DNA from 2 places in the Amycolatopsis thailandensis genome. Region 2 is predicted to be linked to the other one. Evidence: riboswitches for the same ligand, from Rfam matches in the RefSeq annotation. Region 2 holds a riboswitch; the other holds the start of a gene.

What was found. A riboswitch is a leader RNA that binds a small molecule or an ion and turns the genes downstream of it on or off. The one in region 2 is predicted to bind glycine.
Region 1: it holds a riboswitch for glycine, as region 2 does, so the genes downstream of both, gcvP (aminomethyl-transferring glycine dehydrogenase) here and gcvP (aminomethyl-transferring glycine dehydrogenase) in region 2, are expected to answer to the same signal.

The regions. Positions count from the first base shown of each region.
Region 1 is NZ_JBHXJK010000158.1:2,144-7,617, forward strand. Features, by position in the region: gene ACFWMR_RS37385 (nuclear transport factor 2 family protein) at 1-101, shown strand, start outside; gene gcvP (aminomethyl-transferring glycine dehydrogenase) at 105-2,984, opposite strand; glycine riboswitch at 3,157-3,253, opposite strand; gene ACFWMR_RS37395 (MerR family transcriptional regulator) at 3,300-3,881, opposite strand; gene ACFWMR_RS37400 (TetR/AcrR family transcriptional regulator) at 4,180-4,794, shown strand; gene ACFWMR_RS37405 (bifunctional nuclease family protein) at 5,417-5,474, opposite strand, start outside.
Region 2 is NZ_JBHXJK010000106.1:9,036-14,509, forward strand. Features, by position in the region: gene gcvP (aminomethyl-transferring glycine dehydrogenase) at 1-2,134, opposite strand, end outside; glycine riboswitch at 2,178-2,282, opposite strand; gene ACFWMR_RS31805 (hypothetical protein) at 2,683-3,057, opposite strand; gene ACFWMR_RS31810 (3-oxoacyl-ACP reductase) at 3,636-4,403, opposite strand; gene ACFWMR_RS31815 (aldehyde dehydrogenase family protein) at 4,404-5,474, opposite strand, start outside.

The DNA of each region.
Region 1 (5,474 bases), on a different contig from region 2:
AGGGCGCGGAGGAGCCGCTGGCGATCGGTTTCGACGTCATCACCGTCGAGGACGGGCGGATCAAGCAGGTGCTGGGCTTTCTCGACAAGATGCCCGGCTGACACTCACGCGAAGGCCTCCGGCGGCGGGCAGGAGCAGACGAGGTTGCGGTCCCCCGCGGCCCCGTCGATCCGCCGCACCGGAGGCCAGATCTTCGCCGCCCCGAAGCCGGCCGGGAAGACCGCGATCTCCCTGCTGTACGGACGATCCCACTCACCCGCGAGACAGCGCGCGGTGTGCGGGGCGTTCCGCAGCGGGCTCGCCTCCACCGGCCACTCCCCCGCCGCGACCTTCTCGATCTCACCGCGGATCGCGATCATCGCGTCGCAGAACCGGTCGAGTTCGCCGAGATCCTCGCTCTCGGTGGGCTCGACCATGAGGGTTCCCGCGACGGGGAAGGACATCGTCGGCGCGTGGAGGCCGTAGTCGGCGAGCCGTTTGGCGACGTCGTCGACGGTGACGCCGGCCCGCTTCGTGAGCGCGCGGAGGTCGAGGATGCACTCGTGCGCCACCAGGCCGTCGTGCCCGGAGTACAGCACCGGATAGTGCTCCGCGAGGCGCTTGGCGACGTAGTTGGCGTTCGCGACCGCGGTCAGCGTCGCACGCCTCAGGCCCTCCGCGCCCATCATCCGGACGTAGGCCCAGGAGATCGGCAGGATCGACGCGCTCCCCCAGGGCGCGGCGCTGATCGGGCCCACGCCCGTGGCCGGTCCGGCGTCCGGCTGCAGCGGGTGGTTCGGCAGGTACGGCGCCAGATGCGCGCGGACGCCGATCGGCCCGATGCCCGGCCCGCCTCCGCCGTGCGGGATGCAGAAGGTCTTGTGCAGGTTGAGATGCGAGACGTCGGCGCCGAACCTGCCGTACTGCGCGACCCCGATCAGGGCGTTGAGGTTCGCGCCGTCGACGTACACCTGGCCGCCCGCGTCGTGCACCAGTGCGCAGACCTCGCGGACGGTGTCCTCGTAGACGCCGTGCGTCGACGGATAGGTGATCATGATCGCGGCCAGGTCGTCCGCGTGCTCGTCCACTGTGGACTTGAGGTGGCCGAGGTCGATGTTGCCCTCGTCGTCGCATTTCACGACGACAACCCGCATTCCCGCCATGACCGCGCTGGCCGCGTTCGTCCCGTGCGCGCTCGACGGGATCAGGCAGACGTCACGCGCCGCGTTCCCGTGTTCCCGGTGATAGGCCCGGATCGCCAGCAACCCCGCGAACTCGCCCTGGCTCCCGGCGTTCGGTTGCAGGGAAACGGCGTCGTAGCCGGTGATGCCGGCCAGCCACCGCTCCAGGTCCTTCACGATCGTGAGGAGTCCGGCGGCGTCTTCGGCGGGCGCGAACGGGTGCAGACCGGCGAACTCGGGCCAGGTGATCGGCTCCATTTCCGCCGTGGCGTTGAGTTTCATCGTGCACGAGCCGAGCGGGATCATGCTCCGGTCGAGTGCGACGTCCTTGTCGGACAACGCTCTCAGGTACCGCAGCAGCGCCGTCTCCGAGCGGTGCGCGTGAAAGACGGGATGGGTCAGGTAGTCGCTCGTACGGCGCAGATCCGGCGGGAAGCCGTCGGCGGTGTCGGCGTCGAGCGAGTCCACATCGGACACCGCCACGCCGAAAGCCTTCCACACCAAGGAAAGGTGCTCGCGGGTCGTCGTCTCGTCACAGGCGACGGCGACGTGGTCCGCGTCCACGAGCCGCAGGTTGACCCCGAGCTCCCGCGCCGTGCCGACGACGACCGCCGCGCGGCCGGGGACGGAGACCTTCACGGTGTCGAAGAACTCGCAGTGCACGACGTCGACACCGCTTTCGGCGAGCCCCGCCGCGAGCACGGTGGCCATCCGGTGCGCGCGGCTCGCGATGGCACGCAGTCCTTCGGGGCCGTGGTACACCGCGTACATCGACGCGATGACCGCCAAGAGCACCTGAGCGGTGCAGATGTTGCTCGTCGCCTTCTCGCGGCGGATGTGCTGTTCGCGGGTCTGGAGCGCGAGCCGGTACGCGGGCGCGCCGTCCGCGTCCTTCGACACGCCGACCAGCCTGCCCGGCAACTGCCGTTCGAGACCTTGCCGGACAGCGAGGTACGCCGCGTGCGGGCCGCCGAAGCCCATCGGGACGCCGAACCGCTGCGTCGAGCCGATCGCGACGTCGGCGCCGAGCTCGCCCGGCGGCCGGAGCAGGGTCAGCGCGAGCGGATCCGCGGCCATCACCACGGCCGCGCCCAGTGCCTTGGCCTCGGCGATGGTGTGGTCCCATTCGCGGACGGCGCCCGAAGCCCCTGGGTACGACAGCAGCACCCCGAAGAAGTCGCCACCGAGGCCCAGTCCGGTGATGCCCTGGGACAGGTCGGCGGTCACCAGCTCGATGCCGAGCGGTTCGGCGCGAGTGCGCAGGACCTCGATCGTCTGGGGCAGGGTGTCCTCGTCGACCACGAACCGGTTCGATTTCGCCTTGCCCGCCCGGCGGACCAGCGTCATCGCCTCCGCCGCCGCCGTCGCCTCGTCCAGCATCGACGCGTTGGCGATCGGCAGGCCGGTCAGGTCGGCGACCATGGTCTGGAAGTTGAGCAGCGCTTCGAGACGGCCCTGCGAGATCTCCGGCTGATACGGCGTGTACGCGGTGTACCAGGCCGGGCTCTCCAGCACGTTGCGGCGGATCACCGGCGGGGTCACCGTGTCGTGGTAGCCGAGGCCGATCATCTGCGTCATCGGCCGGTTACGCGCGGCCAGGGCGCGGAGTTCGGCGAGCGCGCCGGTCTCGGTGGCGGGTGGCGGCAGCTCCGGCGGTGTCGCGGACTCCCTCAGCGACGCGGGAACGGCCCGCTCGGCGAGCTCGTCGAGAGAGGCGACGCCGACGACGTCGAGGATGCGTGCGAGGTCTTCGGCGCCAGGACCGATGTGCCGGTCCGCGAAAGGGGTTCCGGATTCGAGAGCGGCCAGTGAAACGGGCTCCATCGGGGACCTCCCAAGACGCGGGGGTGGGGCCGGGACGGATTGTCCTGGCCCTCCCCACTCTGTCCGTACCCCCCGCGGGGGCGCCTGAGAGTTTCGCCCGTGGGTTGATTCGGGCTTGCACCGTCGGCGGGGCCGCCAGGTGGTGACCTGGCGACTCACTTTCCAGAGGCGTCTCGTCCGCGCGGTCCAGGGTGCCTGAGAGGTTCCGGGGAGGACTTGCTCCTTCGGCGCCGAGCTGTTATCGGCTCGGACTCTCCCGCGCGGATTCGTCGACCGCGGAAGTGAGCCTACCCTGCCGCTCGCGCGGCTTCATGATCAGCCGGTGCGACGTGCGTTACGGCGCTGAGTGAGCTCGTCCGGAGTGACGGTTTCGATCACGCCGCCGTCGGCCCGCTCGGCCGGGAACTCGTGGATGGTGCCGCTGATCTCCTGCATCGCCCCGCTGACCGCGATGCCGAACACGCCCTGCCCGCCCTGGAGTAAATCGACGATCTCTTCGGGCGAGGTGCACTCGTAGACGGTGGTGCCGTCGGAGAACAGGGTGACCTTGGCGAGGTCGCGGACGCCGCGCAGGCGCAGGTGGTCCACGGCGACGCGGATGTTCTGGAGGGAGACACCGGTGTCCAGGAGCCGCTTGACGACCTTCAGGACGAGGATGTCCTTGAACGAGTAGAGCCGCTGCGAACCGGAACCGTGCGCCGTCCGGATGCTCGGCGCGACCAGCTTCGTGCGGGCCCAGTAGTCGAGCTGCCGGTAGGTGATCCCGGCGATCTGACAGGCGGCGGGACCGCGGTAGCCGACGAGTTCATCCGGAAGGGAAGAGTCGGGGAACAGCTCGCCCTGCTCGCCGTCAGCGACCGGAACGAGCGGCTCTTGAGGGCTACCAGCCTCGACCACGCCATGCCTCCCCTCGCCCGACCTGGCGGCCGGCGAACAAAGCCGCGCGGACCCACGTGAGTCCGCACCGGAGTGAACCGTCAAGACGAATGCCCCAGACATCCGAATCACACCTTGGCGATTCACCTTCATTGACGGTAAGCGCGTCCGGCAAAGCGGTCAACGCGACGCGCGGTCGGCCTCAAGCTCTTCTTGAGGCTTGCCAGGGAACACTCCCCCGTTCGGCCGCACGCTTGCCCATTTTACTCAGTCGTGTTATTTTTTACTCATGCAAGTAAATCCCTCCACCCAAAGTGCCATGCAAGAAGTTCAGGCGGAGCTGGGGCTGTCGGTCACGGAAGCCGCGCGGCGAGCCCAGATCGTCGGAGCCACCATCGCGACGATCTCCGAGCTCGGCTACCACAAGACGTCGTTCGCGAAGATCAAGGAGCGGGCCGGGCTGTCCAGCACCCGGATCATCTCCTACCACTTCACCAACAAGGCCGGCCTGATGCAGGCCGTGGTCACCACCGTGACCGGCATGAAGGACAAGTTCCTGGAAGAGCGCATCCAGGGCACGACCGACCGGGCCGGGCTCCTGCGCGGCTACATCGAGTCGGAGATCGCGTTCCTCGGCTCGTACCCGGAGCTCGTGCGGGTCATGGTCGAGATGGCTTCGAGCGGCTCCGACGTCGAAGGCTGGTTCATGTCGGCGCCGATGGTCGAGGAGTTCCGGACCGGGCGGCTCGAACGCCAGCTGAAGCAGGGCCAGCAGGACGGCGCTTTCGGCGACTTCGCGGCGGACGTGATGGCGCTGTCCATCGCGCAGGCCGTCGACGGTGTGGCCGCGAAGTTCGCGGCGGACCCGAACCTGGACCTGGAGCGGTACGGGCGGGAACTCGCGGACCTGTTCGTCAAGGCGACCGCGTCCTGAGTGCCGGGCTCACCTCGTGAGTGGCAGGGACGGTTAGAGCGGACCGGCATTTATCGACCTGCGCGAGGGTGGCGGTTCAGCGTCTGCCGGGCTCGACGGTGCGGGAATTGGGACGTTGAACGTCCCAATTCCTTCACCGTGGGGTCGCCCGGCTTCGGAACTTGATCAACGGAAGATCCGGGACACTCAACGTCCCCGATCCTCCGTTGATCAAGGTCATGTCGGTCAGGGACCGGTGGCAGACGAGGTGACAGGGGAAGATTCCGGACACTCAACGTCCGGAATCCTCCCCCGTCGACCACGCCACCATCCAGCCCCACCCGGCACCACGACGAAACACGGCTCCACCGACGACAGACCCAGCACGTTCACTGCCCTGACTCCCCCACCAACAAGACCGAGCGTGGAGGATCCGGGACACTCAACGTCCCAAATCCTCCACACTCGACCGGTCACACAGTGGGCAGGCGAATACGGATCCGCCGGAACCGGCCTCGCCACTCACGACCACCTGTACCGACACTTCACCGCCACTTTTACGGACTTTGCGATCGACACCGCAAGCATGAAGAAGGGGCGGCGCCACCGGCGCCGCCCCTTCGTTCGAGATCCTGGTAGGTGATCAGGTGTCCGCGCCGCGGAAGTCCTCCGGCGAGACCGAGTCGAGGAACTCGCGGAAC
Region 2 (5,474 bases):
GCGCGCGAACCGCGACCGGGCCGACGCCGGGGCCGCCGCCACCGTGCGGGATGCAGAAGGTCTTGTGCAGGTTCAGGTGCGAGACGTCGCCGCCGAACTCGCCCGGCTTGGCCAGGCCAAGCAGCGCGTTGAGGTTCGCGCCGTCGACGTAGACCTGGCCGCCCGCGTCGTGGACGATCTTGGCCAGCTCGTCGATGCCGTGCTCGTACACGCCGTGCGTGGACGGGTACGTCACCATGATCGCGGACAGGGTGTCGCGGTTGGCGTCGACCTTGGCGCGCAGGTCTTCGAGGTCGACGTTGCCTTCGGCGGTGCACTTGACCACGACGACGCGCATCCCGGCCATGATCGCGGAGGCGGCGTTCGTGCCGTGCGCGGACGACGGGATCAGGCAGACCTCACGCTCGGCCTGGCCGTTGGCGCGGTGGTACGCGCGGATCGCGAGCAGGCCGGCGAGCTCGCCCTGGCTGCCCGCGTTCGGCTGCAGCGACACCTTGTCGTAGCCGGTGACCTCGGCCAGCCAGCCGGCCAGCTGCTCGACCAGCACGTGGTAGCCCTCAGCCTGGTCGGCGGGGGCGAACGGGTGGATGCCCGCGAACTCGCGCCAGCTGATCGGCTCCATCTCGGTGGTGGCGTTGAGCTTCATCGTGCAGGAGCCGAGCGGGATCATGCCGCGGTCGAGCGCGTAGTCGAGGTCCGAAAGGCTCCGCAGGTAGCGCAGCATCGCGGTCTCGGAGCGGTGCGAGTGGAAGACCTCGTGGGTGAGGTAGTCGCTCTGGCGGCCGAGGCCGGTGGGCAGCGCCTGGGTGCCTTCGGCCTGGTTCTCGACGCCGAACGCGTTGAGGACCTTGGCGATGATCGCGGGCGTGGTGACCTCGTCGACGGCGATGCGGACGTGGTCGGCGTCGACGGGACCGAGGTTGATCCCGTTCTCGCGCGCGACCGCGACGACCGCTTCGGCCTGGCCGGGCATGCGGGCGAGGACGGTGTCGAAGAAGCCCTCGTGGACGACCTCGACGCCGCCGGTGCGCAGGGCGTCGGCCAGCCCGGCGGCGAGCTCGTGGACGCGGGTCGCGATGCGCTTGAGGCCGTCCGGACCGTGGTAGACCGCGTACATCGCGGCGAGCACGGCGGGCAGGACCTGCGCGGTGCAGATGTTGGAGGTCGCCTTCTCGCGGCGGATGTGCTGCTCGCGGGTCTGGAGGGCGAGGCGGTACGCGGGGTTGCCGTCGGCGTCGACCGAGACCCCGACGAGGCGGCCCGGCAGCGAGCGCTCCAGCCCGGCGCGGACGGCCATGTACCCGGCGTGCGGCCCGCCGTAACCGAGCGGGACGCCGAAACGCTGGGTCGAGCCGGCGGCGATGTCGGCGCCGAACTCACCCGGCGCGGTGATCAGCGTGAGGGCGAGCAGGTCGGCGGCGACGGTGTACAGCGCGCCGGCGGCCTTCGCGGTCTCGGAGATGGCGGAGTAGAAGCCCGCGCCGCGCAGCACGCCGGAAGCGCCCGGGTACTGGACGACGACGCCGAAGAACTCCTCCGGCAGGCCGGTGAGCAGGTCGCGGACCTCGACCTCGACGCCCATGGCCTCGGCGCGGGTGCGCACGACGGCGATGGTCTGCGGCAGGCACTCGGCGTCGAGGACGACCTTGTTGGACTTCGCCTTCGACGCGCGGCGCATCAGCATGACGGCCTCGGCAACGGCGGTGGACTCGTCGAGCAGGGAGGCGTTCGCGGTGGCGAGACCGGCCAGCTCGGAGACCATGGTCTGGAAGTTGAGGAGGGCTTCGAGACGGCCCTGCGAGATCTCCGGCTGATACGGCGTGTACGCCGTGTACCAGGCCGGGTTCTCCAGCACGTTGCGGCGGATGACCGCCGGGGTGACCGTGTCGTGGAAGCCGAGACCGATCATCTGCGTCATCGGCTTGTTGAGCGCGGCGAGCGCGCGAAGCTCGGCGATGGCGTCCTCTTCGGACGCGGCGGGAGGAAGTTCGAGGTCACGCGTGACGCGGATCGCGGACGGCACCGCGGCCTGCACCAGGGCGTCGAGACTGCCGTAGCCGACCTCGGCGAGCATCTTGGCCTGCTCGGACTCCGAGGGGCCGATGTGCCGGTCGTCGAAGGACGTACTGGTCAAGGGAGCTCCTTTACTCAGGCGCCGGATAGACCGGTGCGCTGGGAACTCCCCCTCTGTCATGGCACCTGAGAGTTTCACCGCCCGTGGACAGGACGGCTTTCACCTTGGGTGAGGCGCACTTGCGCGCCTGCTTTCCAGAGTGGCCTCGCGGAAGCGGTAGTGGGTACCTGAGAGATTCCGGGGAGTTTGCTCCTTCGGTGCCCCACCACGTTCGTGGGGGCTCTCCCGCTCCAGCTCGACGGCCCGATCTGCAGTTGTGCGCACACCGTACCTGGCGTGTTCAGCGCAAGTCTACTTGTAGCCGGGCACGTCACTTGTCCCGCTCGCGCGGACACTCGACGTGCCCGGCGGGACACATGTGACCGAAGCCGGAACTCGCGTGACTGAAGCCGTGACTCGCGTGATGGAAGGCGTGACTCGCGTGATTGGAGACGGAACTCGTGAGTCACGGCTCTGATCACGAGTTCCGGGTCCAAGCACGCGAGTCACGGGCCTGATCACGCGAGTCACGGCTCCAAGCACGCGAGTCACGGGCTTGAGCACGCGAGTTACGCGTTCTCCATCATCATCTCGGCGGTGATGGTGCCGCAGAGCTCGGCGCAGCGCATCATCATGTCGGCGGCCTCGGCCAGTTCGGGGTCGCCGGTCCTGGCGCACTCCTGGGCGCACATGCGCATCATCTGGGAGGCCAGGCCGCACGTCTTCGCGCACATGCGCATCATTTCGAGGTCGGCGATCATGGCCGAGCAGCGCATCATCATGTCGGCGCTCATGCGGGACATGTCGCCGCAGGTCACCATCATCATCCCGAGCTTGGCGCCGCCGACCTCCATGCAGCGCGTCATCATCTCCTCGCACCTGACGTGGCACTCGTTGCACAGGTCGATGCAGTCGCGCATGGCGGTGCTCATCTGCCGAGTCATTCTCGGGGCCTCCTCGGTGGTCCTGGATGCTTCGCGCTCTCAGGACTACAGCGCAGGTCAGCGGGCCGCCATCCCGGCCACCGGGACGAGTGACGGCGACGAAAGTACATGAAGGCCCCCTTCACGTACCTAGGCGCAAGGAAGGGGGCCTTCATGTACTTCGAGGTGGCTCAAGTAGGTGCCTGATTGCGGGGAGGCGGAGAGCCGGGCACGGGCTGAAAGGAGCCTTCACCGCGTGAGACGAGAGGAAAGCGTCTTTCGGACCCCGGGGACCGAGCGCGGCCACCCAGTCCGTGAAGGCCTCCTTCCCTACCTTGAGAGTAGTGAAGGAGGCCTTCACCGACAGAGCGCTCGCCCCAACTACCTCAACGTCACCAAGCGCCACAGCGTTGCCGCGTGAAGGCCCCCTTTCCTCGGCTGAGCCGAGTGAAGGGGGCCTTCACGTACTCGAAGCCGCCCCAGGCCACATCGGTGCTGGTCCGTGAAGGCCTCCTTGAGGGACTCTGGGTCCCTCAAGGAGGCCTTCACGGACTTCGCGACCAGGCAAAACGCATTCAGAGGACGAAATGCGACGGGGGTCAGAGGGGGGTGACGTAGGCGCCCGAGATGCCGCCGTCCACCAGGAACTGCGAAGCGGTGATGAACGAGGCGTCGTCGCTCGCCAGGAAGGCGACGGCGCCCGCGATCTCCTCCGGCTCCGCGAACCGCCCGACCGGCACGTGCACCAGCCGCCGCGCGGCCCGCTCGGGGTCCTTCGCGAACAGTTCCTTCAGCAGCGGCGTGTTCACCGGCCCCGGGCACAGCGCGTTGACCCGGATGTTCTCCCGCGCGAACTGCACGCCCAGCTCACGGCTCATCGCCAGCACCCCGCCCTTGGACGCGGTGTAGGAGATCTGCGACGTCGCCGCGCCCATCACCGCGACGAACGACGCCGTGTTGATGATCGAGCCCTTCCCCTGTCGCTGCATATGCGGCAGCACCGCCTTGCAGCACAGGTACACCGAGGTCAGGTTGACCTTCTGCACCTTCTCCCAGGCGTCGATGCCGGTGGTGAGGATCGAGTCGTCCTCGGGCGGGGAGATGCCGGCGTTGTTGAACGCCACGTCGACCGAGCCGAAGGTGTCCACAGTGGTCTGGAACAGGGCTTCGACCTGGTCGGCGTCGGTGACGTCGGCCTGCACGAACAGGCCGCCGACCTCGTCGGCCGCCGCCTTGCCCGCCTCGGCGGAGATGTCGCCGATGACGACCTTCGCGCCTTCACTCGCCAGCCGCCGAGCGGTGGCGAGACCGATGCCGCTGCTCCCGCCGGTGATGACCGCGACGCGGCCTTCGAAACGCTGCACCATTTATTCCTCCGTGCTGATAAAGACGTTTTTGGTCTCGGTGAAGGCGTCGACAGCGTCCGGCCCGAGCTCACGGCCCAGCCCGGACTGCTTGAACCCGCCGAACGGCGTCCAGTACCGGACGGACGAGTGCGAGTTCACCGAAAGGTTCCCCGCTTCGACGCCGCGCGCGACGCGGAAGGCGCGGCCGACGTCGCGTGTCCAGATCGAGCCGGACAGGCCGTACTCGGTCTGGTTGGCCATGGTGACGGCGTCCGTCTCGTCGGCGAACGGGACCACCGCGACGACCGGGCCGAAGATCTCGTCCGAGGCCAGCGGATGCCGCAGGTCCGGCGGGGTGACGACGGTCGGCGCGAACCAGTATCCGGGGCCGACGGGCGCGTTGCCCCGGAAGGCGACCGGCGCGGAGTCGTCCACATAGGACGACACCTTCGCGTGGTGGCCCGCCGAGATCAGCGGGCCCATCTCGGTCACCTCCAGCCGCGGATCCCCGACGACGACGCCGTTCACCGCGGGTTCCAGCAGCTCCATGAACTTCTCGTACACGCTCGACTGGACCAGGATCAGCGACCGCGCGCAGCAGTCCTGCCCGGCGTTGTCGAACACGCCGTACGGCGCGGTGGCCGCGGCCTTCTCCAGGTCGGCGTCGGCGAAGACGATGTTCGCGTTCTTGCCGCCGAGTTCCAGGGTCACCCGCTTCACCTGCGCGGCGCAGCCCGCCATGATCTGCTTGCCGACCTCGGTGGAGCCGGTGAACACCACCTTCCGCACCGCCGGGTGGTCCACAAACCGTTGTCCCACCACGGATCCCTTGCCGGGAAGGACCTGGAAGACGTCTTCGGGGATCCCGGCCTCGCGGGCGAGCTCGCCGAGCCGGATCGCGGTCAGCGGGGTGAGTTCGGCGGGTTTGAGCACGACGGTGTTCCCGGCGGCGAGCGCGGGCGCGAACCCCCAGCCCGCGATGGGCATCGGGAAGTTCCACGGCACGATCACGCCGACCACGCCGAGCGGCTCGTGGAACGTCATGTTCACGCCACCGGGGACCGGGATCTGCTTGCCGCTCAATCGCTCGGG